One region of the Butyrivibrio sp. WCD2001 genome, then DNA from elsewhere that is predicted to be linked to it. Evidence: a T-box and tRNA genes for the amino acid it is inferred to sense, from the RefSeq annotation. Region 1 holds a T-box; the other holds one or more tRNA genes.
What was found. A T-box is a leader RNA that pairs with one kind of tRNA and senses whether it is charged. The one in region 1 lies ahead of ileS (isoleucine--tRNA ligase), so its partner is inferred to be a tRNA-Ile.

Region 1 (16,451 bases):
CAAGAAGCAAAAAAGATTGCCGATAAAATCTGTGGACTCAGGATTTTTGAGGATGAGAATGGTAAAATGAATATTAACCCCAAGGATGCGGGAGCTGAGCTTTTGATAGTAAGCCAGTTTACTTTATATGCGGATTGCAGTTCAAGAAGACCTGGCTTTACGGACGCTGCAAGACCGGAGATTTCAGAGCCTTTATATGAGCTTGTGGTTTCCGAGTGCAGAGACAGAGGTTTTAATGTGCAAACAGGTGAATTCGGGGCAGATATGAAGGTTGAATCGGTAAATGACGGTCCGGTGACTATCGTGCTGGATATAGATAAATAGAAACGAGGATATGGATATATGAAAGAGAATGTTTTGCCGCTTGATACAGGGCGTTTTATAATACAGCCACAAGACATAGAGAATATCTGGGATGAAGAGTGGGATATATGTTTAAAAAACGTAGATAAAAAGAAGATAGGCAGTCTTCGCTTTGAGAATACCAATGTCCATGGGGAGATCCATTTTAGTGTCTCATTTGATGATACATATAAAGCGGGATATATTTCGGAGATATTTTATGCGGTAGCCAGCTTTGTATTTAAATCCGGTAAGGTTAAGGAAATCTGTACTGTCTGCAGACATGAGAATGAGAACCTGGTTCGCGGGCTCGAAAAAGCAGGCTATGTCCTTCGGGAATTTAAGGACGGAAATGATTATTACTCCATGAAAAAGCAGAAGACTTCCTGGACAGGTTTATATGTCATGATTGGAATGATAGCCGGGTTTATTATCGGAATAACTTTGTCAAACCTGTGGATGGGAACGATTTCAGGAGTTGTAATAGGTACTGTTATTGGATTTCTTATGGACAAAAGAGAGCAGGATAATACTGAAAGCAAAAAATTAAGGACTTGAATCTCTTCAAGTCCTTAAACTTTAGTCGGAATGACAGGATTTGAACCTGCGGCCTCTGCGTCCCGAACGCAGCGCTCTACCAAACTGAGCCACATTCCGTTATATGTAAAGCAAAAGCCGTAGAGACTTTCGCAGCAAAAAGTATGATACAATATAAAGTGTTATTTTGTCAATAGGTGAGCGAAGAAAGGCATAATTATGAGTGCAATTGTTGTTGCTGATGCAAAGGTAATTTTGAAAAAGGGCGAGGGGAGAACAATCAAGGCCGGCGGAGCCTGGGTTTTTGATAATGAGATAAACAGAGTAGAGGGCAGCTTTGATAATGGTGATATTGTCGAAGTGCTTGATCATGATGGATACTTTATGGGATACGGTTTTATTAATACCAATTCCAAGATAAGAGTGCGCATGATGTCGAGAAGAAAAGAGCATCCTGTAAATGAGGAGCTTTTGGAAACTCGTATAAGAAATGCGTGGGGTTACAGAAAAACGGTTATGAACCCTGAGTTATACGGGTATGATGCCAGGCTTTCGGGAACTGATGAAAAGGAAGCTCTGCAGAAGCTTTCATGCCGCCTGATTTTTGGTGAGGCAGATTTTCTTCCGGGAATTACAATTGATAAGTTTTCCGATGTACTTGTCATTGAGTCGCTTGCTCTTGGTACAGACAGAATGAAGAACATTATTCTCAATCTGTGTAAGAAGGTACTCGCAGAAGACGGTGTTGACATCAAGGGAATATATGAGAGAAGCGATGCCAAGGTCAGAGAGCAGGAAGGTCTTGAGAGAACTAAAGGCTTTATAGGTGAGCCTTTTGATACAAAGGTGCTCATTGAGGAAAACGGAGTAAAGTATTATGTAGATGTTGAGAACGGCCAGAAAACCGGATTTTTCCTGGATCAGAAGAATAACAGAAGGGCTATAGCATCACTTTGTAAGGGGAAGAAGGTCCTTGACTGCTTTACTCATACCGGATCTTTTGGACTTAACGCTGCGGCAGCAGGTGCAAGCTCCGTTCTTGCGGTTGATGCATCGGATGTGGGATGTGCTCAGGCGGAGGAAAATGCGAAGCTGAACGGGCTTGAAAACATAATAAAATTCCAATGCGCGGATGTGTTTGATCTTTTGCCCGAGCTTGAGAAGAAGAGCGAGCAATATGATGTGGTAATCCTTGATCCACCGGCCTTTACAAAATCGAGAGCTTCGATTAAGAAGGCTGTAACGGGCTACAGGGAGATCAATATCAGGGGAATGAAGCTTGTGAAAAACGGTGGATATCTGGCAACCTGTTCATGTTCTCATTTTATGGATGAAGAGCTTTTTGCAAAGACGATCAGAGAGGCAGCAAGGAGTGCCCACAAGCAGCTTCGTCAGGTAGAATTCAGGCAGCAGGCTGCGGACCATCCTATACTTTGGTCTAACGATGCATCATTTTATTTAAAATTCTATATTTTTCAGGTCGTTGAGGAATTGTAAGATTTTTCATATTAGGATTTTTAGAGAAAAATGCCACCGGTACTTTGATAAGCCGGTGGCATAATTATATTTTTATAGGTTATCAGAATTGTACAACCTTGGGCGCGTCGGTAAAGGAAGAGAAAGTTGCGGTAGCGTTCTTAAAGTAAAGAACTTCTGTATTATCATCATCAGCCTTGTACATGCCCTGAAGAGACGGATAAGCATCAAGCATATGCTGCTTTGCTTCAATTCTATCATCGCGTACAAGTTCTCCTGCAACGCGAACCCATTTGCCTTCGGTGAAACCACAGATTTCCACCTTGGGATTGGCCTGGATCTGCTTGGAAACATCCTTTACTTTGCCTGTCTGGATGTAAAGCTTATCCTCAAAAATATCTACTGTTCCGAAGGGGCGTACTCTGGGCTGATCTCCGTCAACTGTTGCCAGATAATAAGTGCCGCATTTTTTTAAAAATTCATAAACTTCCTGCATGATAAGCCTCCTTTTATTTAAATTGTATAAAATAAATTATAACTTTCTGTTATTTATATTACAAGGTATCGAAATGAAGATTAGATGATGTTACAATCATTATATGATTCAGGATATATCACCCAGGAAATTTCATAATGAGTATAAAGCTGAGCTTCCTGTCTCCGGAGATTACGTGTTTTCTTTTCGGGGGAGGGAGCTTTTGTGCGTTTTGGGAGAAAACGGAGAGATTAGTTTTCCTAAGGCAGATGAGATAGGAATAGATAAAAAGGAGATGGTCTTTCTCTTTGAAATTGACGATATGCGTTTTTTCCTGCCCAAAAGAGAGTACGGATTTTATATCTCCGATATCTCGGCGGACAGATCTCCGGAGCATGAGTACAGATATGAAGATATCAGAGTTCTTAGAAATGCAAATCCGGGATATCTGTGCTTTGCCGGGATGACAGCATATCACCTCTATGTCTGGTACCGCGACAACAAGTTCTGCGGAAGGTGCGGCAGGGAGACGGTCGTTTACGACAAGGAGAGAGCTCTTAGGTGTCCAAGATGCGGGAACATTATTTATCCCAAGATCTGCCCTGCGGTTATTGTTGGGGTAACGGATAAAGATAAAATCATGATGACGAGATATGCGGGAAGACCCTATAAAGGAAATGCGCTTATAGCAGGATTTTGCGAGATAGGAGAGTCCGCGGAGGATACTGTCAGACGTGAGGTTATGGAGGAAGTCGGGCTTAAGGTAAAGAATATAAGATATTTTGCAAGTCAGCCATGGGGCTTCGATTCAAATCTTTTGCTGGGATATTTCTGTGAACTTGACGGAGAAGGTGAAGTAAACATTGACCGCGATGAGCTCGCCATAGCCGAGTGGGTTAAGAGAGAGGATATCGGAAAAGAAAACAGTAATCTAAGTCTTACTGCAACAATGATGATGCATTTTAAGGAACATCCCGAGGACTTTATCTAGAGAAAAATTAACAGGCACACCGGAAAACGGAGGGTTTTTGCATGGAAGAACAGATGAGAAAAATCGGTAGACAGATGGCAATCAGAATGGGAATTCTTATGAGTCTTGCACTTTCTCTTGTGGGCACGCTCACTTCAGGACACTTCACGGTTCCCGGATTTATCATCAGCTTCGTATTAAGTACAATAATCAGTTTAATAATAGGTTTTGTTATTCCTATCGGCAAGGTAACTGGCGGTCTATGTGCAAAATGGGGACTTGAGAGAGGTAAGATTGGTACAAGGGTTGTTGAAAGCCTTATTTCAGATGTGATATATACCCCTGTAATTACACTGGCCATGGTGGCATTTGCTTATAATATGGCTATGCGCCAGAGCGGAGGAATGGCACAGATGCCTCCCTTTATAATTATGTTTCTCAAATCCCTTTTTATCTGTTTTGTGGTAGGATTTTTCCTGATATTTATTATTCAGCCTATTTTGCTGAAACAGCTTATGAAAAAGAGCTTCGAAGAGGTATAAATAAAAAGGCGCTGTATCCGGCTTGATACAGCGCCTTTATTATGTAACTATTTTAATTTATTGGCTATTCTGCCTTCATTTTTACCGAACTGGTTGTAATGAGCAAGAAGCAAATCAGGATTTGTTCCGAAAGCATCCTGAAGATCCTTGTAATTGGAGTAGTAGTATAAAGCGTTAAATTCGGCATTGTTTCCGCTGTAGTTTTTAAGCCCTGAAATAGCGGCTTCCTTTGCATCGGCAGCTGCAGCAGCGGCGGGATTAATGTTTTGAACATATACTTCTATGCAATCATGCTTTTCCGAGGTTGGCATTCTGTCATCGTCAACATAGAAATGATAGAAGATGTTCTTTTCGGTCTCATCTGCTCCGATGTGGAGTGTTACATACTGATAACCTGTTTTGTAGGAGCACTCCATATAGGTTCCGGAGCTTGTGTGAGGTCCAAGGTAATACGTATAGTTGTAGTAAGCCATTATCGGAATCTGCTTTGTTGTTCCGGCATCCATCTTGAGGACTGTTTCGGTAAAATCAAAGCAATCGGGTATCTCGCTGTACGCGAGGGCTTTTGTCCCAAAGGTGGCAATAAGAATAAGCGACAATGCAAAAACGGCAATAGAACTTTTCATAAATCTTTTCATATACTCATACCAACCGCTTTTTTAGCGGTTTTTCCTTTCTCCCCATGCAGGGCAAATATTATTCTGCACTTTAATTATAGAAAGGAATTATCGCTATTGCACATAAATTTTTCCTAAACAAAGTAAACTTTTTATTTTTTAAATTATGACAAGCCTTTCAGGCATAATTATATTTTCCATATTGTCCTTTTCGATTTACTTTATCCTATGAATCATACTTATTCTTTCACAGGTTCCTCAATCTATCACATCAACAATCTTCATTTCAGTTACAGCTTACCGGTGGTTTCCAGGGCTTAGGGCAGAGAAGTGTAGTTCTGCCTATATCCGGAAGAACATCATATATAGAACATCCCATACGAACTTCAAAATCTTCTTTTATCTTGAATGCAATCTCCCAGCCTTTTATGTAGCCTTCCATAATTCCGTATCGTCTTGTAACATCAACAAATCTTTTTTCAAGAATTACAAAACCATAATCTGCGGCAAGAGAATCACAGAGCTGGATCAGCTTGTCATAATCATTTGGCTCACCACAATTCATAATGTAATCTTTGATAGCCTTCTCATGCTCTGTTTCGGGCTCGTAGCAAAACTCGTCCTGCATGCGAAGATAGGAATGTGTCATGCAAATCCTGGCCGGCTCATCCCATCCTTTCTCCATGCAGTACTTGTACCCTTCATATACGTGCGTAGGAATATCAACGAAGCCATATTTACATCTTCTTCCGATATCATGCAAAAGGCCGACTATATAGGCTTTCGCTGAATCCATATCAGGTATCTTTGCAGCAATGTTACGAGCTGCTAAGCCAACATTCTTTGAGTGATCCACCCATGGTCCGGGATTCAGTTTTCTTGCTATTTCTAACTCTTCAAGAGCTTCTTTGATACTTGGAAACATCTGTTATACCTCCAATCTTATCTTGACTATATTCAGGCGCGCACTGAACTTATAACTATGCTATACTCAGATTATAAAAGGTGACGTAACGTAACCTTCAAGAACTTTTTTAATCATATTGGAGAATACTTTTATGAATAAAAATGGGTACTATTCATCCGGACAATTTGCCAAAATGGCTCACGTATCGGTAAGAACTATAAGATTTTATGACCAGAAGGGTCTGCTTGCGCCATCTTATATAACAAAGTCAGGTACAAGATTTTACACAGATTACGATTTTGCTATTCTACAGCAGATATTGCTTTTAAAGTACCTGGGATTTTCTCTGGATGAGATAAAAGAAATACCAAATGGTCAGACTGATAATCATTTCATTCTAAATGCCCTAAAGATGCAGAAAAAGCTGCTTTCAGAGCGAATTGATGAAATGAAAAATGTTGAGGCAGGTGTAAATGCCACCATTAAAGCTATAGAAAGCTCTGCCACTCCCGATTGGAAGCAGATGCTTGATCTGATTCACATGACTTCAATGGAGAACAACTTAAAGAGCCAATATCAAAATGCAAGCAACATCTCTGCCAGGATAGAACTTCATAACAAATATTCAACGAATAAACAAAGATGGTTTAACTGGGTATTACAGGAATGTGATATCTCTTCCGGGATGGATATTCTTGAGCTTGGTTGCGGTAATGGAGCATTATGGGCAGAGAATATAAGCGAATTGTCCAAGCGCAATTATACAGATATACAAATAACTCTTTCAGATATCTCTGCAGGTATACTGCATGATGCAAGACAGAATATAGACCGTGCTGTATCAGCATATTCAAAAGAACTTCGGGGCTTAACTTTTTCCTACAAAGCATTTGACCTTAATGCTATCCCATTTGAAGATAAATCCTTTGATCTTGTAATTGCGGGGCACGTCCTTTTTTATTGTGACGATGTCCATCTTGCTTGTAAGGAAATACGCAGAGTGCTGAAGCCCGGCGGAAGACTAGTCTGCAGCACATATAGTAGTAATCATATGAAAGAGATCAGAGAGCTGGTAATAGATTTTGATGATAGGATCGTGCTTTCCAGCAATGACTTATACAAAATATTTGGTCTGGAGAATGGTGCTGATATATTGCGCGGCGTATTTGGAGAAGTGGAACTGAAGAAATACAAGGATGAAATAATCATTACTGATGCTGGTCCTCTAATAGATTATATTTTTTCGTGCCACGGCAATCAGAACCACTATCTTCTGAACAGGTATGCAGAATTTAAGAATTATATTATGAAAAAGGTGAGTCATGAATTCCACATCACCAAGGATGCCGGGCTCTTTATCGCAATTAATTGAGACGGAAAGGAAAGATGCGGGTTTCCGAGTTGTCTACCTTGTTATACACACAATTAACGGAAAATTTTATTGAACGTGTCTAGGACAGAAATCAAAGCCTGACCTAGGTTGGATTTAAAAGTGGCTAAGCGAGCTTATCTTCTTGGCCATTCCGTTGCAACGAATGAAAGGTATTACTCTCACGCTAAGTCAGATGACCTTGAAGATGTTAGAGACCTATTGAACAAGTACTGTGATATGAAAAACAGCACAGATGAAGTTGGTCACGCAGAATTACTCAATAATATTATTGATTTTATACAAATAAAAAGCTCCGAAACCCTTAATAGAATTAAGAATCTCGGAACTTCCTAAGCGAGCGATAGACGGGGCTCGAACCCGCGGTCTCCACCTTGGCAAGGTGGCGCTTTACCAACTAAGCTACTATCGCGTATATGTAAACGAGCTAAGCTCGGTTACCACAATATTTGATTTTAAAGAGCGATAGACGGGGCTCGAACCCGCGGTCTCCACCTTGGCAAGGTGGCGCTTTACCAACTAAGCTACTATCGCATATATATTAAGTCGCATCTGCAACGCAAGTTATATAATACACAAGGATATATGTATTGTCAACAAGAAATTTGATATTATATGCATAATATGAAAATACGCAAAAAGAAGAGTGTTGATAATGGCTATCAGGTTATCCGATTATTTGAAAAATAAATATGGCGAGAAGGTTTACAGATTATCTCTGACTTCAGGTTGTACATGTCCGAACAGAGACGGAAGCATAGTTTTGCCTGACGGGACACATCTTACCGGGGGCTGTACCTTTTGCTCGGAGGGCGGCTCCGGAGAATTTGCAGCTGACATTGCTTCTGTGGATGAACAGATAGAAGATGCTAAAAGACGAATACAAAATAAAACCGATGCGAGGAAGTTCATAGCATATTTTCAGTCATATACCAATACCTATGGAGATGTAGACAGACTAAAAAAGCTGTATCTTGAGACAATCCAAAGAGAAGACATTGAGATTCTCTCTATAGGGACAAGGCCTGATTGTCTTGAAAGAGAAGTGCTTCAAATGCTGAGGGAGCTAAGGGAGATAAAACCAGTGTGGATTGAGCTTGGCCTTCAGACGATTCACGAGGAAACTGCTGAGCATTTTCACAGGGGATATACTATCGAGGTATTTGAGGAAGCATATAAAAATCTTAAAGAAGCAGGGATAGAAGTAATTGTTCATGTGATTTTCGGATTACCCGGTGAGACTAAGGAGGATATGCTGGAAACTGTAGGCTATCTTTCAGATTTGGAGCCTTCGCTTGATGGAATAAAGTTGCAGAATCTGCAGATACTGAAAGGAACTCAGATGTATGAGGAGTACAAAGAGAATCCTTTTCATATTTTGACACTGGATGAACATGCAGAATTAATTATGGAAAGTCTGAAAATGCTTCCCGGAGATACGGTAATCCACAGAATGACCGGAGATGGTCCAAGGCGACTACTTGTAGAGCCGCTTTGGAGTCTTGATAAAAAGAATGTGCTAAATACCTTAAACAGAAGGACAAAGGGGCTGCTTTAACGAGACAGAGCCCAGAATGCTACAGCACTGGCAGCAGCAACGTTGAGGGAATCAACGTCATGTGACATAGGAATTTTCACACAATAATCGCAGGCATCTATGGTCTCAGGTAAGAGTCCGTCTCCCTCAGCACCGAGGAATACAGCAAGTTTTTCGGAAGCGGTTATCTCCGGATCGTCTATGGATCTGGAATTATCACGAAGAGCCATGGCCACGGTTGAATAGCCAAGAGCTTTCAAGACCTCCATGCTTCCTGTTTCCGGAAGAAACGTCCAGGGAATCTGGAATATCGTACCCATGCTTACGCGTATTGCGCGGCGATATAAGGGATCCGTACAGCCATGAGAAAAGAGAACAGCATCCATGGAAAGTGCAGCGGCGCTTCTAACAATTGCACCTGCGTTGGTGGGATTTGTCACATTTTCAAGAACGGCTACTCTTCGCGCATTTTTGCAAACATCGTCTACAGACGGAAGAGGCCTTCTTTTCATAGCACAAAGCACACCGCGTGTGAGGTGGAAACCGGTAATGGATGTGAGAATACTGTCACTTGCAGAAAATACAGGAACTTTAAAGGGAAGAGACGCAAGTTTTTCTAAAACCAAAGAGGCTTCACCTCTGATCTGATTATTTTCGATCAGCACAGAAATCGGCTCATAGCCGGCGATCAATGCGCGCTCTATTACCTTCGGACTCTCAGCAATAAAAATGCCCGGAGCAGGTTCATTTATGCGGTATAGCTGTACTTCGGACTGCTCGCTGTAAACTGAAAGCCCGGCTGATTCAAGATTGGTTGTTTCAATTATTTGGATCATCTTTTTCTCCCTGACCAATAATAAAAAAGTATAGCACAAATTGGAAATGGCGGAATTCATCTGATAAAATAAAGAAGTTAATAAGTAATTTGAGGAGACTTTTTCTTATGGGGAATACTTTTTATTTTGGTTTTGAGCCACAGCTGATGGAATGGCTTCAAAATTTATTAGGAGAGGCCGGAGCCGGTTTTATTTCGCACTTTTCAGCACTTGGAGAAGAGACGGTCCTTCTTTTTATATTGGGATTTCTTTACTGGTGCTATGACAAGCAGTTTGGAATCTATATCGGGACAAATGCGGTATTAGGAGGGGTGCTCAATCCTCTGATAAAAAATATTGCACTAAGGCTAAGGCCCTATATGGTTCATGAAAATATTAAGTGCTTCAGGCCTGTGGAAAAATCGGGAGCTCTGGATGATATTTCTGCGCAGGGTTACTCTTTTCCGAGTGCTCATTCAATGAATTCGGCAACAGTGTACGGATCACTTGCAGGGTATCTGAAAAACCGATTTGTTCTAATAATTGCTATTATAATTCCTTTTCTTGTAGGAATATCTAGAGTAGTTGTCGGAGTTCATTATCCTACGGATGTTTTGACGGGATGGGCCACCGGTATTGCCATTGTATTCATCGTTCCTCTTATCTACGAAAAGGTCGGGGAAGAGAGACGCTCACTGTTAAATCTTATATTCTTTGCGGTATCTTCAATTGGATTTTTCTATTGCAAAACATCGGATTACTATACAGCTATGGGAGTTATGGCCGGCTTTTATCTGGCTATAGAATTTGAGAAAAGATTTGTTAATTTTGAAGAGACAAGAAAACCGCTTGAAATAATTATAAGGCTTGTGGGAGGAGCGGCTGTTTATCTGGTACTAAATACTGCTCTTAAGCTTCCTTTTTCAAAGGAATTTCTTGCATCCAACACCACGGGTGCTTTTATGGTGAGATTCATCAGGTACACAATAGTTGTGTTTGTGATGCTTGGTGTTTATCCAATTCTTTTCAAGTTCTTTAAGAAAAAAGAAAACTGAAGCCGGAGATATAAATGAGAGAGTCTGATTATACTTTTGAATCGGAATCAAAATATATATTCAAATGCTGCTTGCTGACCATAATCATGTTGGCACTTATTGTTCCGGTTATCTATATTGCAAGGTATGCCTTTCCCTGGGCAGATGATTTTACTTACGGTGCGCTGCCTCATAGGGCATTTGTTCATACAGGTTCTGTGCTTAAGGCTATAGGGGCAGCTTTTGAAGATACATTTGATACATATTTTGGATGGCAGGGGACGTATACCTCCTGTTTTCTGATGGAGCTTCAGCCTGCGGTTTTCAAGACAAAGTTCTATCACCTGACCGCATTTATTATGCTTGGAGCGATGTTTTTATCGTACTTTGCGCTTTTTAAGGTGATAGGGAAAGATGTCTTAAAAACAAACAGGATGAATTATCCGCTGTTTTTATTGACATTTCTTATCACTGTTGAACTTGTGGATGGAAAGGCAGAGGGTTTTACCTGGTATAACAGCGCCGTTCATTATACCTTTGGACATGCTTTATTTGTGCTTTTTCTGGCACTTCTTCTGAAGAATTCCTTTATTCGTGAAAAATCCATGCTATTAACAGTGCTTTCATCTCTTGCGGGATTTCTGGCTGCAGGAGTTAATAATATAACTGTTTTTGGCGGACTTCTTTTTATCATCATGGTAGTTTTGTTTGCGCTGTTAAGCCAGCTCCTGTCTGGTGACAAGGACTGCTCACATATTAAAAGAGCGATTATCCCTTCACTGAATTATTTTGTGGGGACAGCCCTGAATCTTCTTTCGCCGGGTAATAAAAACCGCATGGCAATGGCAAACTCCGTAAAAAACAGCGTATTTGTCACAGTAAGGAATTCTTTTGTACTGGGATTTCATTTTGTTCTTCGTCATATAAGTATTGAAGTTCTGGGATTTGCGATTCTCGCAGGAATCCTTATATGGAGAACTTTTCTGGAGCTGCAGAAAAAGGATGCGGTAAAGTTTAAGTTTCCTTTGCCCGGTGTGATTACAGTACTTAGTTATTGCCTGATTTCAGCTCTGTATTCGCCTTTTGCATATATTGGAAACTCAGAGATTTCAAAAGTGTACATAGAGGAGCAGCTCTCTGTTAACAGGGTATCGAATTCGGTCTTCTATGTTTTCATATTGCTTATAGTTCTGAATGTGTTTTATTTCACTGGATGGATTTTTGCAAGAAAAGAGCAGGGATATAATAGAACTCTGGTAAGAGCGTTAAGTGCGGCAACAGTTTTCGTGATAGTTGCAGCGTGTATCCGAGTGATAATTCTGTTTCCCGGAAGGTATCTTACATCCGCGGCGATTACGAGTTTGAAGGATAATACAGCGCAGCAGTACGGGGAGATTATGCAGGAAAATACGAGAAGACTTACGGGTGATGAGCAGAATGTCGAGATTTTGCCTATAACAGTCGATCCTGATATTCTTTATCCCCATGACGGCTCACCTTATAAAGACGGGGCAGTTTTATTCTATGAAAAGGAAAGCGTTTATTATAATGAATAAAATCTATACATCCTATTGACTTTTTTTAATACTATGAATAAAATATTTTTTAATTGTATAGAAAAAGCTGTGACGAAGACAGTATATATTTATAGAAAGCTTCAGAGAGCCTGCGGATGGTGCGAGCAGGTGCAAGTACAGAATATAGAAAATCACTTCTGAGCTGCATGACTGAACTACAGTAAGTCATGACGGAGTCTCCCCGTTACGGAGAATCATATAAAACCGTAAATTCGGGGAGTATGCGTAAACAGGTGGTACAGCGAGTTCAGACTCGTCCTTTTTACAGGACGGGTCTTTTTTAATCGAAAGGAGTCTCAAATGTATAAGAAGGTTGACACTGATATGAATTTTGTCGCCCGTGAAAAAGAGATCGAGAAATTCTGGAAAGATCAGGATATTTTCCAGAAGAGCGTAGATACTCGCAGCAAGGGTGAGATGTATATGTTCTATGACGGACCGCCGACTGCAAACGGTAAGCCGCATATCGGACACGTGCTCACACGTGCTATCAAGGACATGATCCCGAGATACCGCACAATGAAGGGTTACACTGTTCCCCGTAAGGCAGGCTGGGATACTCACGGTCTTCCGGTTGAGCTTGAGGTAGAGAAGCTCCTCGGTCTTGACGGAAAAGAGCAGATTGAAGAATACGGTATGGAGCCCTTCATCAAGAAGTGTAAGGAATCCGTATGGAAATATAAGGGAATGTGGGAAGATTTCTCTGGAACAGTTGGTTTCTGGGCAGACATGGATCATCCCTACATCACCTATGATGATAACTTCATCGAGTCCGAGTGGTGGGCTCTTAATGAGATCTGGAAGAAGGGTCTTCTTTACAAGGGCTTCAAGGTAGTTCCTTACTGCCCTCGCTGTGGTACACCTCTTTCATCACACGAGGTTGCACAGGGCTATAAAGTGCTCAAAGAGCGCACAGCTGTTGTTCGCTTCAAGGTTAAGGATGAGGATGCATATTTCCTTGCATGGACAACCACACCCTGGACACTTCCTTCAAACATCGGTCTTTGCGTAAACCCTGATGAGAAGTATATCAAGGTTAAGGCAGCAGATGGCTATACATATTACCTCGCTGAGGCACTTGCTGATACAGTACTTGGATCACTTGCCAAGGAAGAGGGTGAGAAGGCTTACGAAGTTCTTGAGACTTATGTAGGTACTGACCTCGAGTATAAGGAATACGAGCCTCTTTACCAGTGTGCAAAGGATGAAGCAGACAAACAGCACAAGAAGGCGTTCTTCATATACTGCGATAACTATGTAACGATGTCAGATGGTACAGGTATCGTACATATCGCTCCTGCATTCGGTGAAGATGATGCTCGTGTCGGAAGAAAATACGATGCTCCTCTTGTACAGATGGTTGACGGCGAAGGTAAGCTTAAGCCTGAGACACCTTTTGCCGGAATGCGCTGCAAACCCACACAGAAGGAAATGGATGAGGGTGCTATCAGTGCGGATCCTGAAGTACTTAAGGATCTCGATAAGAGAAGTCTTCTCTTCTCAGCACCTAAGATGGAGCATGATTATCCTCACTGCTGGAGATGTAATACACCCCTTCTTTACTTTGCACGTTCCTCATGGTTTATCAAGGTAACAGAGGTTAAGGATGATCTCATCAGAAACAACCAGGAGATCAACTGGGTTCCCGAATCAATCGGTAAGGGACGTTTCGGTGACTGGCTTGAGAATATTCAGGACTGGGGTATCTCCCGTGACAGATACTGGGGAACACCTCTCAATATCTGGGAGTGCGATGACTGTGGCCACCAGCTTTCAGTAGGATCAAGAAAAGAGCTTGCTGAACTTTCAGGAGATCCTTCTGCTGAGACTACAGAGCTTCACAGGCCTTATATCGATAAGTTTGAGATCACCTGCCCTAAGTGCGGCAAGAAGATGCACAGAGTTAAGGAAGTTATCGACTGTTGGTTCGATTCAGGTGCAATGCCTTTCGCTCAGCTCCACTATCCTTTTGAAAATAAGGAGCTCTTCGAGAAGCAGTTCCCTGCTCAGTTCATCTCTGAGGCTGTAGACCAGACAAGAGGTTGGTTCTACTCACTCCACGCAGAGGCAACACTTCTTTTCAATAAGCCTGCATTTAAAAATGTTATAGTACTCGGCCTTGTGCAGGATGAGAACGGACAGAAGATGAGTAAGTCAAAGGGCAATGCGGTTGATCCGTTTGAGGCTCTTGAGAAATACGGCGCAGATGCAATCAGATGGTACTTCTATACAAACTCTGCTCCCTGGCTTCCTTCAAGATTCGCAGGTAAGACAGTTCAGGAAGGACAGAGAAAGTTCCTCGGAACACTTTGGAATACCTATGCATTCTTCGTGCTTTATGCAAATATCGACGGATTTGATGCTTCCAAGTACACACTTGAGAAGGACAAGCTCACTGTAATGGATAAGTGGATTCTTTCCAAGATGAACACCATGATCGGTGAGGTTGATAAGAACCTTGAGAATTACAGAATTCCTGAAGCAGGAAAGGCACTTGATGCATTTGTTGATGATCTTTCCAACTGGTATGTAAGAAGATGCCGTGAGCGTTTCTGGGCTAAGGGAATGGAGCAGGATAAGATTTCTGCTTACATGACTCTTTACACAGCACTTGTAAACGTATGTAAGGCAGCAGCTCCCATGGTTCCTTTCATGACAGAGTCTATTTACCAGAACCTTGTAAGAACAAGTGATGCTTCAGCTCCTGAGTCAATCCATCTCTGCGATTTCCCTGAGGTTGACAGCAGCTTCATCGATAAGGAACTCGAGGAGAACATGGATGAAGTACTTCAGATCGTAGTTCTTGGCCGTGCTTGCAGAAATGCAGCTGCAATCAAGAACCGTCAGCCTATCGGACAGATGTATGTTAAGGCTGAGAAGACAGTTTCTGAGTTCTATCAGGAGATCATCGAGGATGAGCTGAATGTTAAGAAGGTAGTCTTTGCGGATGATGTAAGAGATTTCACAACATACACCTTCAAGCCTCAGCTTAAGACAGTAGGACCTAAATACGGTAAGGTACTCGGCGGAATTAAGGAGTATTTGGGATCACTCGACGGAAATAATGCAATGGATGAGCTTAAGGCTAACGGAGCTCTTAAATTTGAAGTTAACGGAACAGCAGTTGAGCTTACTGAGGAAGATCTCCTCATCGATATGGCTCAGAAGGAAGGCTTCGAGAGTACAGAGGATCATGGCATCACAGTAGTTCTTGATACCAATCTTTCAGAGGAGCTTCTTAACGAGGGCTTCATGTATGAGGTTATCAGTAAGGTTCAGACAATGCGTAAGGATTCAGGCTTTGAAGTTATGGATCACATCAAGCTGTCTGTAAACGGTAATGACAAGATTGCTCAGATCGTTAAGGATAATGCTGATTCTATTTCAACCAAGGTTCTTGCTACTGAAATCGTATATGACAATGATGTAGCAAACGCTAAAGAATGGGATATCAACGGCGAGAAAGTAACTATCGGTGTTGAGAAACTGTAAATAAAAAAGCCCCCGGCAGTGTGGTTTCCACAAAAAGCGATTATGCGTATTTTGCAACGAGCTTTTTGTGGGAATTACACCGTCGGGGGGCTTTTTTATGTCGGGTTATTATATCAGGTTTTCGTCCTTTACAATCTTAACGATTCTGCTGGTTCCAAGTCTGTCAGCGCCAAGCTCCATGAACTTTTCAGCATCAGCAATACTTCCAATTCCGCCTGCAGCCTTCATTTTTACGTCAGGACCAACATGCTTGGCAAAGAGTGCGATGTCATCAAATGTAGCACCTGCAGTAGAGAAGCCAGTGGAAGTCTTGATGTAATCAGCCTTAGCCTCTGTAACAAGCTCGCACATCTTAATCTTTTCTTCATCTGTAAGGAGGCAGGTCTCGATGATAACTTTAAGGATGTGGTCACCGCAGGCAGCTTTGATTGCCTTGATTTCATTCAGAACATAGTCATAATTCTTAGCTTTAAGTTCACCGATATTGATAACCATATCGATCTCATTTGCGCCTTTTTCAATAGCATCCTTTGTCTCGAATACCTTTGTCTCGGTTGTCATGTTTCCGTTGGGGAAACCGATAACTGTGCAGATATTGAGCTTTCCGTTTGTGTAGTCATGAACGCGCTTGATGTAGCAGGGAGGAATGCAGATAGAAGCTGTCTCGTATTTCATGCCGTCATCAGCAATCTCTTTTATCTGATCCCAGGTTGCTTCCTGCTTTAAAAGTGTGTGATCAC
Region 2 (16,451 bases), on a different contig from region 1:
TATATACTCATTCCATGAATCAAATTTCTTATTTTCTATAAACGCTATGGCAAAAAGAGTGAATGGATCTATAAGCTGGTAAACAGCATTATTCTCTTCTTTTGTATAATTGGAAAACCTACGGATAAATCCACACTCCTCAAGCTCACGAAGATTCTTGGTCAGTACCGATCCTCCCCCTATTGCCTTTTGTTTTGAGAGCTCCGTCCTAGTCATGCCTTCTTTCTTTTTCGCCAAAGTCTCAAGGATGGCAATATGCTTTTCAGGCTTAGCAAACAGCGAATGGAACAGATTATAGTATTCATTATGAAGCTCTCCATATTCCTTAAAACACAGTTCATTAATATTCTGTGCCAGAGAAAGCCTCGGATCCAGGCGGTTGAGATAATGCGGAACACCACCAAACACCATATAACTCTCGATCATCTGGCTCCTGGTCATGACCACTTCATTCATCTCAAAAAGTTTCTCACATTCTGCCAGTGTAAAGGCTACTAAATGAATACGTCTTGTAACCCTGTTATGAAATCCCTTTTTGGAAGTCAATAAATTAGTTATTATCCATGAAGTCGCACTTCCGCACACGATCAGCACCAGATCCTCCTGGGCAGATGCCCAGCTGTTCCAGAAATAATCCAAAGCACTTTTAAAGTCAGACCGTGCCGTGTCCATCCATGGCAGTTCATCCAAAAATATCACCCTTTTGTTGTTTATAGGCTCGCGATACACCTTATCACTTTCAAGCAATTCTCTCAGCCATGCAAATGCCTCAAACCAGTCCTTAGGAGGTGTCTTGCTCACATATCCACATGTCTTGAGACTCTCATTAAAGGCACGTAATTGTCCTTTAGTCTTTTCATCCGTAAGACCCGTGGTATAAAACGAAAACTGCTGATTGAAATACTCTCTTATCAGGTATGTCTTCCCTACTCTTCGTCTGCCGTATACGGCAACAAATTCCGGGCTCTTTGACTTGAGGCACTGCAGCAATACATCCTTTTCATGCTTTCTTCCAATTATCTTCATAAGCGCCCTCTTTTGATCATATTGCGCCAAAACATATTCTTATAGTATAGTTTTGGCGATTTATAATGCTTATTTACATTATAAATCGCCAAAATACCATTTTCAAGCATGATTTTCCGCAAGTATAGTCAACTCGATTAGATATCCAGAGCTACGTGGTATCCCCAGTAAACCGCGTTGGTAATTGTTGATACTCTTGAAGCATCGCAGATAACGCCGTCAGCTGTTACCCTGAGCGCCTTGTGGGATGTATTTAGGTCCTATGCATCCGTCGTTGGCGATGTCGGTTCCTCCCATGGGCGCTGAGAACATTCTGTTTCTGAAAGTCGTCCGCCCTATTGTTATCGGCTTTGTAAGATTGGGGAATTTTCGCTCCATATGTGTACCTCTCTAAAATGCAGTTACTGCTACATATTTTCTCTTATACTTGATTTGTTTCTTCGCCTGATCTGTGTCATGCATTCGCATTTTTCCTGATAACAATCGGCCAGATCGCCACAACAAAGAACCACATGATGGCTCTTGAGATGAAGTGTCCCCAGTGTCCGCCGAGGGCCTGAACGATTGTTGCAGGTGCCAGGAATTCTTTCCAGGAAAATACGATCATGAAGCCGATGAATCCGAGAATGGGAAGATTTTTGGAGCCTTCCGGAATCTCGTAGTGAATATAATGGCGTTCAATATAGCTTCCTAACAGAAGTCCGAAAAATGCACCGCATTGTTTGAATGTGTCGTTCATCATTTTTTTCGGATTCACAAGTAGCTCGCCATCCACATAGTCCATGGGATAAGCCTTTACCGAGATGTAGATAAGGGAAGCTATAACCACGAGAACTCCGACGATAGTCAGGATGTCCAGAGTTTTTTCATTGCCCTCGATTTTCTTCTCAACAACTCCGTATACAAGGATGATGATTAAAGTTGCACCAAAGCCAACGACCACGTCCTGCGGGGTATGTACGCCCAGGAAGTTTCTTGAAAATCCGGTCAGCGCGATCAGGATGCCGCAGGCATAGGTCAGCCATTTTCTCTTTTTATGCTGCCACGCTATCGTTGTGCCATAGACAGATGTCGCCTCGGTGGTGTGTCCACTCGGGAAAGAATACCCGGTTGCGGCAGTCTTGGAGTCTCCTGCGGGTTCGATCAGGTCGGAGCGGATCCAGGGTCTGTATGCGCATACCGTGAGCTTTAGAATTCCGTTCACCACGTTTGCGATGCCGAAGGTGTAGATGAAGCGATAGCCCCACTTTTTGTCCACGCACCAGAAAATGATGAACGGCAGGAACGGCATTACATCCACCGCGATTTTCGACAGCGCATTGAAAAATTCGTCAAAAGTGCCGCCTGTTGCGTTCCTAAGTTCCTGAAGCCATAACAAGTACTGAATATCCATTACAAATTCCTCCTCATTAGAATTTTTTCTTGTATAAGTACTTCTTCATATATATTTTTTGATTTCTTGTATTAGTCCTTCATCAGCCGGTAGCCAGTCAAGGGTGTCTATGTCGTCTTTGGTTACCCATTTTGCTGCCTCATGCTCGAGAAGTGAGAGTTCTCCGCTTTTCACAGTTGCAAAGAAGCAGTGCATATGCAGATGGAATGTTGGGTAGTCGTAATCGACGATGCTGATGAGGTCATGCACTTCTATGTCTGTCGCAAATTCTTCCTTTATCTCTCTTATAAGCGCATCCTCCGGGGTTTCGCCGTCTTCGATTTTTCCGCCGGGAAATTCCCAGCCGTCTTTGAAGTCACCATAGCCACGCTGGGTTGCAAATATTTTTGTTTTGTTTTTGTAGTCGTCACAGATTACGGCTGCTACTACGTTTACTGTTTTCATGGGTTATGTCCTGTTATTGGGTTATGTTTTTTGGGCTGGGGCTAGTGTGCCGGGGCTCGATTCTGTTTTGTTGCTAGATTCCGCAGATGCGCAGGGGTTCGCCGGACAGTTCCTCATAGTGGATTCCTGCTTCATCTAGTTCCTTCAGGAAGCAGTTATAGTACTCCTCTGATGAGAACGGCTGCATTAAGGCTATGAAGAAGCTGTGGTTGATGCAGGTAATCTCACAAAGGATGTCTGTAATCTTGGATAGGGCTGTCACGACATATATCTCTTCGATGTAGGGATCAAGCGGGCCAAAGCTTCTGCCGGTTACATAGGATACGCAGATGCTCGCCAACGAAATATCAGGTGCGGGTGGCGTCTGCTGCATCTGCTGAATCTGCTTGATCTCATAAAGCGCGTTTTCAGGCTGAATCTGCAGCATCATCTGTCCGCGGGCTATTGTGCAAGCCTTAGTAATGTCGGTTAAGTCCCTGTTCTTGGGGAAGTCCAGTCTGCAGTCCCCCGCAAACATGCGGTAATTGTCATGATTTCCAAGGATTGCCTTGCGGTCGGTGCATATAGAAACAGTGACCGGCTTTTCATCATTCGTTTTATATCGTCTTGCCGCTTTCGCCAGCATAACTGAGAAGAACACGTTTGGACTTCCGTCTTTGTCCCTGCAATATTGCATGATTTGTTCTTCCGGGAGTTTCAGGTAGAATGCTCTCTTTTCATAGTCTTGTTCATTGACCAGGCGTAGGAAGTCTGTGATTGGTTTCTTTTGGTAGAATGGCTCTTCCACTTCTGTGAAATCTATGTCCTTGAAGGGGTCTCCTGTTTCTGATTCGGGTATCGTGTCGCCGGGCAGCCTGAATCCTTCTGAATTGAAGGTCTTCCCGGTCGCCTTCGAGAGGTACAGATACATTGCACTTTTTATGTAAGGCATGATCCCCGCCCCATCTGTCAGGCCATGATCTATCTCAAATGCAAGTCTTTTATTCTCGTATTTCCAGGCCGCGAGGTGATAGTTTGACTCTGCTGAGTTTAGTTCTATCGGCTCCCAGGTGTTACGTATTGTCATTGGAAGGTCGTTGGGGATGGGGATGAGGTCGGCCGGGTTTGTAGGCTGGCTGCATTTGCCTGCTTCTATTGGCTGGCCGCCGGCTCTGTTTTCTTCTGTTGTCTGGCCACCGCCTCTGCGCCCTACCTTCACATAGAAATAAGGGAACCTCTCTCTGAGCTCCTCTACCACTTGCCTTAGAATCTCACCATCTACTTTCTCTTTGAGCACAACTATCACACCCATGGTGTTGTGAGTCTCTGGTGATGATATATTTATTTGAGGTTCGTAGTATTCCGACATTTATTTCCCCTCATTATAGTGTTTGCTTCAGTCCGTAAATCCAACTCCTAATATTTTAACATTTTTACGACGACTAATTACCATTTCCTCGTAGGTTTTATATTTTTTAATGTATCCTGGTATGGCATATTCCGACCCTCTACCAAGATATTAGTGATAACAAATATTTCTTGGTACAGAAATTCTATTTAATTGCCAAGATAAGTCTATATTAAGATATATCTTGGTATTGCTTGTTCTAGGCACTACCAAGATATTTGTGGAAACAAAAATATCTTGGCATAGAAATTCTATTTCTTTACCAAGATAGAACCAAAACAAGTAATATCTTGGCACAGCTAGTTCCAGCTGCTACCAAGATATAAACAAATCAAAAATATCTTGGCACAAATAAGCCCTTTCCTTACCAAGATAAATCTAAAACAAGAAATATCTTGGTTCAACTTGATCCAAGCACTACCAAAATACTTACGAATACAACATTTTCTTGGTAAGGGGCCAGCTCCAAGATACCCCTGCGCTCAGGCGCGTCTTAAAAACAATGAGCTACAAAAAGCCTAACCAGCTTTTCATAGCTCATACACATTAACCTACATTATTCACATATACTCTCAAGCATGCACAGTAGCATACATTCTACCTTAAATATATGTAACTGTCTCTGACAATTCTTTTCTGCTGTTATGGTTATCGAGCGGACCGGCTCCTTCAGCGGCATATCCGAGATCGAGGAGCATCAGAATCTCTTCGTTCTCCGGAAGGCCGAGGTCTTTTGCCAGCTCATCAGGATCAAAGAAATTGAGCCAGCAGCTGTCGACGCCTTCATTTGCTGCAGCAAGCATAAGATGCGTTGCCACGATGGACGCGTCCTCGATGCCTGAATCTCTCTTGCCGCCGGGATATGTGAACACATTGTTCTTGTCAAAAGCCACAACGAGTACTGTTGGTGCTCCATAGCGGCACGGAGTAGCCTTATCAATTTTAGCAAGATACTCCTCCGACTCGATTACATATACATGCTGTTCCTGCAGGTTCTTTGCTGTGGGAGCAAGTCGTCCTGCTTCAAGAATTGTATTAAGTCTAGCTCTGTCAACTTTTCTGGTATCGTACTTTTTACATGAGTAACGATTCTTTACAACATCACTGAATTCCATATTATAATTCCCCTTTCGCTTGCTTGGGCCCGCCAATGGCAGGCATGAAAAGATACAATTGCATTATATTTTGCACAATGTAATTGCATCACTCTGTAATCATTTTTCAAGTATCGAATTCAATTATGAACTCCTTGCACGTCCAAATGCCAAGATATAGCTCAAGCAAAAAATATCTTGGTTCAGCTTGTTATGGGCTATACCTAGATACTCGTGAAAAATAATATTTCTTGGTTCAAAAAAGTCATTTCATTACCAAGATAAAACTAAAGCACGATATATCTTGGTATGACTTGATCCAAGTTCTACCAATATATTTGTGAAAGCAAGAATATCTTGGCACGAAAAAGCTATTTTATTGCCAAGATAAATCTAAAACAAGAAATATTTTGGTACAGCTTATTTAGACCACAACCAAGATATTCGCTTAAGGCAAAATTTCTTGGTTCCAAAATAGCAGTTCATTACCAAGAAAAAACAAAAATAAGAATTATCTTGGCATATACAGCAATTCCATTACTATTACCATTTCCAATACCAAGATAATTAGTAAGAAGCTCGGAACTACGCCTGCAAAAAAATAGAAAGGGGCTGCCGCGGTAGCCCCTTCCAATGCAATCGTATTTATTTATAACACTCAATAATTTTCTCGTATTTGAATTCAGCACTCTTGGCTCCGGCCTTTTTTATCTTTTTCACCATTCTGTTAAACTTCAACTTCTTGCTTGCGTATATCGTGATGGTTGCACCTTTCTTAATTTTTCCGAAGGCCTTGTCCCTTATGGTAAGATTCTCTGATTTAATGATTATTGTGCCAAGTTTTGAGCACTGGTAAAAGGCCTTTTTGCCAATGAGAGTTACTGTTTCCGGAATTACGACCTTAGTGATTTTCTTATTAGCGTTAAGGGCTTTAGCGGATATAGATGTTACTGTATACATAATGCCGTTTTCATCCGTTATAGTTGCCGGAATTGTGAGCTTTTTGTCCTTCTTATTATTTTTTAATCCCGCGAAAGCTACTGTTGCAGCGCCTTCAGTATTGGAAGTAACTACAAACTTGTAATTATTCATGCCGGCAACTTCAATCAGTGTGCCTATATCTTTGGGTTTCTTAGCCTGGTCATTGTTCTGGTTTTCGTTCTGTTGAACGGTAGGCGGATTCTCCTGCTTGCCTCCATTGGAGGATCCTGACTCTCCGCTATTTCCTGCCCCTGATTCTTTTCCATTTCCTGAACCGGACTCTTTTCCATTTCCTGAGCCGGACTCGCCGTTATTTCCGGAGCCCGATTCTTCCTCGTTGTTATTAGGTTTTTCTTCCGTATCAGAAAGGTTGATTCCAGTATCCTTGGATAGCGGTTTCGGCTTGCCGTTTACTTCAATATCAAGAAGCAAAGCAAACCAGTCATCTTCTGAAGCATAGCCGTTATATTTCACCTTTACGGTTTTGGAATTAGTCTGAGTTATCTTAAAGCATTTCTCAGATTCCGGATCATACCCATCCAGTGACCATTTGTAAGTTATGTTCTTGGAGCCGGCGTTCTTGATATTTGCCGTAATTGTCTTCTCTGCGGCAACACCTCTGACAAAGTACAATTCCTCCGGAGAGTAGGTTACTTCATACAAATCCTCCAGATAAAATTCAAGAGTCATAGTGCGAAGGTTCATCATTGTCTTTCCGGTCTTTGATTCCAAATAAAATTCCATATCTGCCGCATAAAGTGGATAACCGCAATCATCGTTATCAAGGCCATTCTCAGCAACAATGTTTGCAGCGTCATCCATCAGCTTTACAGTAATATCCTTACCTGTTTTGCTCACAGAAAAAATGTCATCTGCATAATCTCCGGAAAGATCCCAGGAAATCATGTCTGGATCTATGTTGTCAGAAACTTCCATTTTTACAGTGCGTGTCGGAAATTCTGTGCTTACTCGGCACGCGTCAGCAATATAGAACGCCGCGTCTAATGCAAAATTAATTGAAATTTCCCTCACCAGGGGCTCTTCCAGATCATCACTATATACAGTCAGAGTCAGCTCTCCGTACGCACATACCTCGCCGCCAAGCTGCCGCAAAGCATCTTCCTTTGTAGCAATAGCTATGGTGTCCCCGGTAGCAGAACCATCTATATACAGATATTTTTGTATGTCCTTGCTAAGTGTCCACTCATACTCAGAATCCGAAACGGTATTTTCAAGCTCCTCATCCATAAACACTGCAGAATAAGTGGGGCCTTCTCCATCACAGATAGTATCTTCATCAATTATCTCGCCAAATTCATTCGCAATTCCAATAGCATAATCAGAAAAACCTATTTCGTACGGATCTTCCTCTTCTGCATGAGCAGTCAAAGTGAAATCTCCGGCCCCTAGAACCCCAGGGCCTGAAAGTGCCAGAACGGCAGCGCAAACAATAGAAACCAGACGTCTCTTTTTCTTCATATTTATTTCCCCCAATGTCACAAAAAGAATCATGACTTAACGCTACAAAAACAATTATAAATTACGCCGGCATCAGAAAAATAGGCTAAACTATTAACAAAATTGCTTAGCCTATATTGTTCATTATTCAGTTTTCACGGCTTATGTACATATCAGTTTGAGGCCTTGAAGTTGTAGATCGGCTTCATGACGTCCACGATCTCCACCGACTCCCCTATCACGTCGATGATGTCGTCAAGGGATTTGTAGGCCATGGGGGCCTCGTCGATTGTCGCCTCGCAGACGGATGATGTGAAAATTCCCTTCATTGACTCCTTGTACTCCTCCATGGAGAGGTTGTTCTTCGCAGCGGTTCTGGACATGATTCTTCCTGCGCCGTGGGGTGCGGAGTAGTTCCACTCAGGGTTACCCTTGCCGATCGCAAGCACGGATCCGTCTCTCATGTTGATGGGGATCAGAACCTTCTCTCCTTTGTGGGCTGCGATTGAGCCTTTTCTTAGGATCATCTCGTCGGTGTCGATGTAGTTATGTATCGTGTGAAAAGACTCCCCGCCTGACAGACCTGATTTCTCAAGTAAAATCTCGGCCATTTTCTCGCGGTTTCTCTTGGCAAATCTCTGGCATATCTCCACGTCGTGAAGGTAGCCCTCAAGATATTTTCCTGTTAAGTAGCAAAGATCCTCGGGCATGGTTGAAGGAAACTCAACATACTTTTTATGGTAGAGCTCTTTAAGTGCAGCCTGGATCTCGCCTCTTCTGCCCTGCTCCTTGTAGGTTCTTATGAGTTCATCCCTCGCCTCGAGATAATCTCCTATACCTTTTGCAAGGTCCACGGCGAGTGTCTGATAGAGCTCAGCAACCTGTTTTCCTAAGTTTCTGGAGCCCGAATGGATTATGAGGTACTGGGTCCCATCGGCAGCTCTGTCCACCTCGATGAAGTGGTTACCGCCGCCGAGTGTCCCGAGGGATCTCTCGAGACGCTTGGTGTCTTTCAGCTGTCTGTAGCAGCGAAGCTCGGTTAAGTCGAATTTCTCGACTCTGCCCTCCCAGACCTCTCTTCCTGAAGGCACGGTAAAAGCCGCCATATCAAGCTTCTCAAGGTCAATGTTCTGTTTTCCGAGATTAACTGTGTACATGCCACAGCCCAAATCCACGCCCACGACGTTGGGCACGGCCTTGTCTGTGATGGTCATGGTGGTTCCGATTGTGCAGCCCTTCCCGGCATGGACGTCGGGCATGATTCTGATCTTGGATCCCTCGGTCATGGGGTAGTCGCACATTCTTCTTATCTGCTCGATTGCCTCGTCCTCGATTACCTTAGCGAAGCAAAGAGCAGTGTTTACTTTTCCTTTGATCTCTATTGTGTTCATTGGTTTTTTCCTTTTTGTCAGAGCCGGGAGTATTGCACGCTCTCGGCTGTTTTCTTTTTTGGGTCCCGGCTATGCGACTATTCTTTCATACCTTTTCGATGAAAGAACGCTCATCATGAATTTGTAGGGTTCCAAATCGCCGTCTTTTAACATTGAAAAGATCTGCGGATTGCAGCCTGATACAAGCGCCACGCCGCGGTCATTCATTTTTACAGGCTGCTGCTGATTGCGGCTCGACACGTTCCAGAAAACTATCTGGGGAAGCTTGAAGCCGTATCTTGCAAACTGCGCCTTCGCGTTCTCAAAATTGGTCATTCCGGAATTATTAGCACAGCAGTCGAACTCCATGTCGGAGATGATGTAGAGTTTCTCCGGCATATCAGCCTGCGTGAGTTTGTTGTTTACGGCAGTTCTTAAGATTAGCATGAAGGTCTTTTCGATGTCAGTGTTGCTGACTTCGTTGAACCGCATGCAGTAGCGGACTTTTTCCACTATGTCGCATCCCTTGATCTCCACGAGTCTCGGGTTCGCCGAGAAGGTGATGAAGTGATTATGAAAAGCGCCTGTATTTTTCTCTGCAAAATAGATGCCAAGTGACTGCGCAACTGCTGCCGGCGTGGGATTGTCCCAGCCGTACATTGAGCCCGAGCCGTCGACAACTACGAGGGAGTTCTCCGCGCCCGCAAAGTTCGGGAGCGCGTTCCAGGTAGCGTTCATCGCCTGTCTCTCTTCCACGCTGAAGTTTTTACCTCTTCTGTCTATCACGGGTGCGATTACATCATAAGGTGTGAGCGCGCCTGTATTCATGACTGAAGGGTCTGCCTGCGCTCTATTTATGAAAGCCTGATATCTCTCGCCGTCATTCCTGATGAAGGCCTGTCTGTACTTGTAGAGCGCCTTGGAGGGCTGCTTCTCGTAGTCAAAGGTGTAGTCCTTCTCACGGAGGTTGTTCTCTATAATCTTGATCTGCGCTCTGAGTGCCGACAGGGTTCTGCGGTACTCGGAGTCAGTCATGCCAAGGGCCTTCGCGATCTTCTTTGCATTTCTTATGGCTTCCTTGTTGCTTGCGTTGATGGAAGGGAGCCATTTTGCCAAGAGAGAGATGTCAGTGGTGGCGTTCATATCTGAGCGAAGTGTTTGCTCTATGTAGTTCATGACTTCTTTTTCCACAGGTGTGTCCATGAGCGCAAGAAGATCGTCGTATCTGCCGTACTCCGCAACGTTCGCGATGTTCTTTTTCACAGACTCAGGATCTGTAGCGGCGAGGTACTTAAGGATTACCTTGAAAACTCGTCTCTCACCGAGGCCGCCTCTGATGTCTCTTGCAAAGAAGAGCATTTTCATCGCAAGGTCCGCATCCTCAGCGTACGCCTTCACGAATCTGGTGATGATGTCTTCCTCGGAAGCTCTTCTGAGCGCGCCTATTGTTGCGAAAAGATCAAGGCAGTCGGACTGTGTTGAAACATAGGTAACTGCGCCGTTCTCTGTATATGTGATGTTTGCTTCTTTCTTTAAGAATGATAACATGTTGGTTTCCTCCTGTTGTTGCTCACAGATCTGTAGCTTCCATGAGCCGCTTTTCAAGATACTGTTTTTTACGCGCCGCGGGCTCTTACCCCGCAATGCCTAAATCATGCTACAGCTGACTTTTCAACGCGTCCCTAGTTAATTGCTGTTAGTATCTTCTTTTTTCAAGACACATACACCCTTCCGGGCTGGAGCGGGATTTGAACCCGCGATCACGGATTATTCATCCGGTGCTTCACCTCTTAGCTATCCTGTAAGTTAGTTGCTGTCTGTGTCTTTGTAACTCGCCAGGCCTGTTGTGACTTGACTTTGTGACTCGCCAGGCCGCTTGTGACTTGGCTTTGTCTTCGTTGTGACTTAATCATAGCGCAGTGTATTGGAGATAAAAAGATGCAGTTTGACTCTTTTCTGCGACCCCAATATAATGTTATAAATGGTTTAAATATGTTTTTTATGATGTAATATACATCCCCATAAAAGAGGCGCAATATGACAGAAAAGTATAAAATCTATCTTTCAGAGGATACAAAATCAAGACTTATAAATGACGCTGAACTCTTCGAGTTCACCAAGAATGACGAAAGCGTGAATCTCAACGCTTTTCTCAAGACGCTGATTGTGAACTACTTTGATCAGTATAGGCACGACAGCGAGGCGCTGCTCGCGAATATTATGCAGGATCTGAGCGAGCTTTCTTCTATTAGTAAGAAGGATGCAGCTTTTCTTGCAGATAAGATCGTGAGCACATATATCAAGGCCGATCACCTCCAGAGAGGCAAAAACTCCGCGCTCACCCTGACTGTGAGCGGGTCTTCTTATGAAATTCTGAAGATAATCGAGAACAATATGCTGGCAGAAACTTCTCTCTCGCAGTACCTCAAGGACATGTTCAATGCTTACTTGTCCATTCCGCGAAGCGAGCGAGAGTCCATCATTTTCAAGGACAGCTATGAGGATATTTCGCGGGCACTGAAGGAGCACCGGGTCCTCTCTTTCACAACCACAACCTCCGGCGACAACAAGGCTTACTATGTTGAGCCCTATATCATTGCGCCTTCCAAGGAGGAGCAGTGCAACTATTTACTGTGCTTTGACAGGCGCGCCAAAAAGCCCAGGACTTTCCGCATCTCCAGACTTAGAAGTGTCTTTGTGACCTCCGATACTTTTGCTGTTAATCCTGACATTCAGGAAGAGCTTCGGGAAAAGGCCCTCCGCAGCCCTCATTCCGTGGGTCTTACCGTGCAGGCTGTCGTCCGTCTCAACCCCTACGGCGTCAGAAAGTTCAAGGCAATCACCAAGAACCGCCCACTTGTCTCCAAGATTGAAGGCGACCTCTATTACTTTGATTGGCCCGAGCTCCAGCTTGAGGAGTACTTCAAGCGTTTCGGCCGCGACGCCATCGTAATCGAGCCGGAATCCCTGAAGGAGAAGATCAGGAAGTTCTATTATTATGGGCTGAGGGAATATAGTAGGTGAGGAGTTTATAGCTTGTTGTGCCAAGATACGATTGCTTTTCTTGTTTTCTTGGTAGTGTTCAAAACTTGTTGTACCAATATATGTTGACTATTCTTTATATCTTGGTAGTGCTTGGAAGCAGCTCTACCAAGATATTTCTTTTTTCCACTTTATCTTGGTAGCAAAAATTCTTTTTCGTACCAAGATTTTTGTATTATTCTTATTATCTTGGTTGCTCATGAAGTAGTCACTACCAAGATATTCTTCATTTTCACTTTTTCTTGGCATCAAAAAATCTTTTCCATACCCAGATCTATGCATTATTTATGTTATCTTGGTAACCCATGATTTCTGCATAAATCCACTTAGCAATTTTCCTTCGGAAGATTTACCTTTTTCCTTCCACATTCCACATTTCACAGTTTTTATGTAGTATAAGAGTCCGAGGGTATGAAAATTTTATAAGGGGAGCGAGGAATGAACAAAATCAAGAGAAATCTTTTATGTTTCACCACAGCTATGCTGTGTCTATTTTCAGTAATCGGATTAACAAACTTCACCGTTATTGCAGCAGAAACATCCGCGGCTCAGACAGAAACGCCTGCAGCCCTGGTTGCACCCACCAATCTTAAATGGAGTGATGATCATCACGCAATTTTCACAGTCGTAGATCAGGAAGCTTACTATTTTGTTTACTTGGAGAAAGATGGCAAAACCATCATGACCTGGCATTGGGGATGACCTGATCCATCCGAGGTTCAACAGTGACGGAACCATTTCATTTACGATCATGCACTTCAGTACTTTTGCCTTTGCTGAGAGACAGACTGTAGGTGCTGTTGAGCAGGGCTCCGACGGAAACAGCTATGAAGTTATCGGTACAAACACAATTGAATTCACTGGTCCGAAGAACAAGAATATTAAGAAGATAAACGCGAACGCAAAAGTAAAGGTTCCGAAGAAAGTTCTTAAAGCCTACAAGAAATTCCTTCCCTCAAAAGGCCTTAAGGGAAAAGGACAGAAGATCAGTTAAACATTTCCGCCGCGGTTTTCTGATAGATCAGATAATCCTCTTCCGAGAAATTCACGATGGTTATCTCTATCTCGTATTCGGCGTTTTCAGCAATCCAATCATTAACAGCGGCGAGGGCAACCTTTGCCGCTTCTTTTTTGGGATACCCGTAAACTCCTGTAGATATTCCAGGAAAAGCGATGCTGTGAAGGTCATTCTTTTTTGCCAGCTCCAGACTGTTCCAGTAGCAGTTACGAAGGTCCTTCGGATCCGAGGCACTGCCGCTGTAAATCGGTCCCACAGTGTGAATGACATGCTTCGCAGGAAGGTTGTAACCTCCCGTGATCTTGGCCTCACCGGTTCTGCAGCCGTTAAGCGTTCTGCACTCGTTCAAAAGCTCCGGACCCGCAGCCCTGTGTATTGCGCCATCAACGCCGCCTCCGCCGAGCAGACTCGAGTTCGCTGCGTTAACAATCGCATCTACTTTGAGTTTAGTTATATCGCCTGCATGATAATTTATGCTGCTCATTTTTCTTCCTTCCCTTCTGTGTTTCCATCTTCTTCAACAAGCACAAACATATCGTCAGGTTGCTTGCATCTCGGGCACACATCGATATCACGGATGCTTTTTCCTTCCTTCTCCTCATCAAAAATGTAACCACACGCTCTACATCTGTAAACTGCCATAAGCACCTCCTCAGTCATTTCCCTTAATTGATTTTGTCCCCATCGAATGCCAGCCATGAGACATAGGTGCCGGCAGCCATATTTTTCATATAAAAATCGCGAAGTGCTGCGTTTAGGTCGACGCCTTCAGGGGGTGTTTTTCCTTCTGAAGTGTACTCCTCCGTCAGCTGATTGATTCTCATGCTGATGATGGTGTCCAGGTACTCCTGCGTCAGTTTCTTGTATTCAATGCTCATGATTTTCCCCCAATTTTCTCTGCAGATAAAACATGCAGATGAAGCACATTATGATCTGAACAATGGTTGAACACGGCGTCGCAAGGCCGATTTTGAAAAGTGATACCGGCTCCTGCTTACTCATGAAATACGACACCGGAATCCTTATAAGGAACGCGCCGGCGATTCCCTGAAGCATGACAAACCTCGTATATTCCATGCCGTTGAAGAATCCAATGAAGCAGAATAAAAAGCATGTAAACAGGCAGTCGATGGCGTACGCCTTCAGATAATCCCAGGCCGCCATGATGACTTCCTTGTCATTAGCAAAAAGTCCCGCCAGAATATCGCCGTGGAAAAATCCCATGTAAAACATGACCACTGCAAAGATGAAAGACACGCCTATCGCATATTTCAGGCCCTTGAAGGCTCTGTCGTATTTCTTTGCGCCTCTGTTCTGTGATACGAAAGCGGACATTGACTGGGCAAACGCCGACGGAATCAGCATAATGAATCCGCATACTTTCTGCGATACGCCAACTCCCGCGGAGGCCACAAGTCCCAACGCATTGACTATTGCCAGGATCACAAGGAATGAAATACCTACGAGAAGATCCTGAAGCGCAACCGGCGTACCTATGAAAAGAATTTTTCCTATAATACTTCTGTCCACGCTGAAGCTCTGCCTGCTGAGCGTGAAGGGCAGCGTCTTTTTCCTGATCAAAACAAGCGAGATTATCACGCTCACAAGCTGCGCAGCCACCGTGGCATACGCCGCTCCGCGGGTTCCCATCTTAAAACCGGCCACTAGAACAAGGTCCCCGACAATGTTGCAAATGCAGGCAATCAGCACAGACACCAGCGGCGTGATGGAATCTCCGAGCCCTCTGAAAATACTGCCGATCAGGTTATAGGCTATTATTATTATGATTCCCATTCCGCAAATTCTTATGTACGCTGAGGTCAGGTCAAACGCCTCCTGCGGTGCGTTCATCGCCTTTGCAAGTCCGCTCGAACACAGGGGAATAAGTATTGTTAGAATCACTCCCAGCGATAGAAAAAGCATTATTCCGTTTGCGACAACGTTTCCGCCTTCCTCTCCTTTTTTTTCTCCAATCTTTTGTCCCAGGAAAACAGTGATGCCAAGGGACAAGGCGGTCATGAGGTTCGTGATTGTCTGCATTATCTGCGAGCCGGTGGAGACTCCCGAAACATCCGCGGACTCTCCGAATTTTCCTACTATCAGAAGGTCAACCGCACCGTACAAGGACTGCAAAAACAGCGCAAACAGCACCGGAATTGCAAACTCCAGCAGTGGCCTTAATATTTTTCCTTCTGTAAAATCTATTTGTTTCTCCATTTACTCCTCACTTATTGCACGGTCACTTTTAATGTCTTCGAAATACCGTTTACAGCATAATAATATATGTCACATGTTCCTGCGCCAACGCCCGTGATATTTCCGTTTTCATCTACAGCAGCAACATTCTCATCAGAAGATTTATAACGGAACATTGGTGCATGCTCTTTCATCTTCTTGGAATTATCATCGAGCTTTACAGATGCCTTAACCTTTGTCGTCTTGCCAACTTCTACGGAAACACTCTTCTTGGAAAGATGTATGGATTTGACATTAGCAAACTCTTTATTGTCTTTTCCGGAAACATGTGCAGTAATGGTTCTCCCGAGTTTCTGACCATTACTATCATAGCCCACAACATAGATCTTGAAGCTCTTTTTAAAATTAATCGGTTTTCCGTTAAGCTTTTTGAAAGTTGCGGTAGTTCTGCCTGTAGTCTTCATATTCCTTTGGGAAAAATCAGTGCCGCAATATGCCGCATAAACATCGAACTTTGATGCAGTGCCTTTACTCCAGCTGACTATGAGTTTTCCCTTCTTCTGTTTTACTTTGACTGATGAAAGGAAACGTGATTTTGCATCAGGTGTTTTTTCCTCGCTTGACTTTTTTATTATCCACTCGGCAGTCGCGGAATCCTTATAGTTGCCTTTGCCGGTGACAGTCACTTTATAAGTGCCGGGTTCTTTTGCTGTGAGATCTCCGGTTATGTCATAACAGTTTTCCGGAAGAACTGTGTCTCCGAGCATAACCTTTTCGACTTTAACGCTCTGGTCAGAACCAGTATATTCGGTGGTTGCAGCACTCAGTGTAACTGTTGCTCCTGCAATTGATTTTTTCGTAATTTCAGTTTTGATGCTCACCGGATTACTGTTGCTGTGTGTAGCATCTCCCCGCACTCTGTACCATACATAGTACACTCCCACCTCTGTTCTCTTTGGAATCTCCGCAGAAAATTTATCATAAGTCGGAGCAGTGTTTGTATCTGTGATAGCATATTGCAAGGTGCCCTCTGACGTTGATC

Region 2: it has a tRNA-Ile gene. The T-box ahead of ileS (isoleucine--tRNA ligase) is inferred to sense a tRNA for this amino acid. The anticodon was not compared.

Annotation. Positions count from the first base shown of each region.
Region 1 is NZ_AUJZ01000008.1:164,225-180,675, forward strand. It holds gene dtd (D-aminoacyl-tRNA deacylase) at 1-324, shown strand, start outside; gene G630_RS0109540 (GNAT family N-acetyltransferase) at 343-900, shown strand; tRNA gene G630_RS0109545 (tRNA-Pro) at 926-999, opposite strand; gene G630_RS0109550 (class I SAM-dependent rRNA methyltransferase) at 1,099-2,376, shown strand; gene G630_RS0109555 (pyridoxamine 5'-phosphate oxidase family protein) at 2,459-2,851, opposite strand; gene nudC (NAD(+) diphosphatase) at 3,054-3,821, shown strand; gene G630_RS0109565 (hypothetical protein) at 3,863-4,342, shown strand; gene G630_RS0109570 (hypothetical protein) at 4,390-4,980, opposite strand; gene G630_RS0109575 (HD domain-containing protein) at 5,246-5,884, opposite strand; gene G630_RS0109580 (MerR family transcriptional regulator) at 6,018-7,238, shown strand; gene G630_RS25040 (hypothetical protein) at 7,347-7,592, shown strand; tRNA gene G630_RS0109585 (tRNA-Gly) at 7,596-7,668, opposite strand; tRNA gene G630_RS0109590 (tRNA-Gly) at 7,718-7,790, opposite strand; gene G630_RS0109595 (TIGR01212 family radical SAM protein) at 7,912-8,814, shown strand; gene G630_RS0109600 (TrmH family RNA methyltransferase) at 8,811-9,629, opposite strand; gene G630_RS0109605 (phosphatase PAP2 family protein) at 9,737-10,663, shown strand; gene G630_RS0109610 (hypothetical protein) at 10,678-12,198, shown strand; T-box leader at 12,259-12,483, shown strand; gene ileS (isoleucine--tRNA ligase) at 12,520-15,711, shown strand; gene deoC (deoxyribose-phosphate aldolase) at 15,820-16,451, opposite strand, start outside.
Region 2 is NZ_AUJZ01000021.1:9,529-25,979, forward strand. It holds gene G630_RS0114780 (AAA family ATPase) at 1-1,026, opposite strand, end outside; gene G630_RS24790 (hypothetical protein) at 1,246-1,404, opposite strand; gene G630_RS0114790 (phosphatase PAP2 family protein) at 1,481-2,419, opposite strand; gene G630_RS0114795 ((deoxy)nucleoside triphosphate pyrophosphohydrolase) at 2,465-2,863, opposite strand; gene G630_RS0114800 (hypothetical protein) at 2,937-4,211, opposite strand; gene G630_RS0114805 (nitroreductase family protein) at 4,853-5,365, opposite strand; gene G630_RS0114810 (leucine-rich repeat protein) at 5,990-7,804, opposite strand; gene G630_RS0114815 (RNA-splicing ligase RtcB) at 7,957-9,174, opposite strand; gene G630_RS0114820 (DUF2828 family protein) at 9,244-10,701, opposite strand; tRNA gene G630_RS0114825 (tRNA-Ile) at 10,890-10,953, opposite strand; gene G630_RS0114830 (WYL domain-containing protein) at 11,191-12,177, shown strand; gene G630_RS0114840 (hypothetical protein) at 12,634-12,897, shown strand; gene G630_RS0114845 (hypothetical protein) at 12,947-13,189, shown strand; gene G630_RS0114850 (O-acetyl-ADP-ribose deacetylase) at 13,182-13,697, opposite strand; gene G630_RS24795 (hypothetical protein) at 13,694-13,855, opposite strand; gene G630_RS22150 (hypothetical protein) at 13,879-14,091, opposite strand; gene G630_RS0114865 (MATE family efflux transporter) at 14,081-15,430, opposite strand; gene G630_RS0114870 (Ig-like domain-containing protein) at 15,442-16,451, opposite strand, start outside.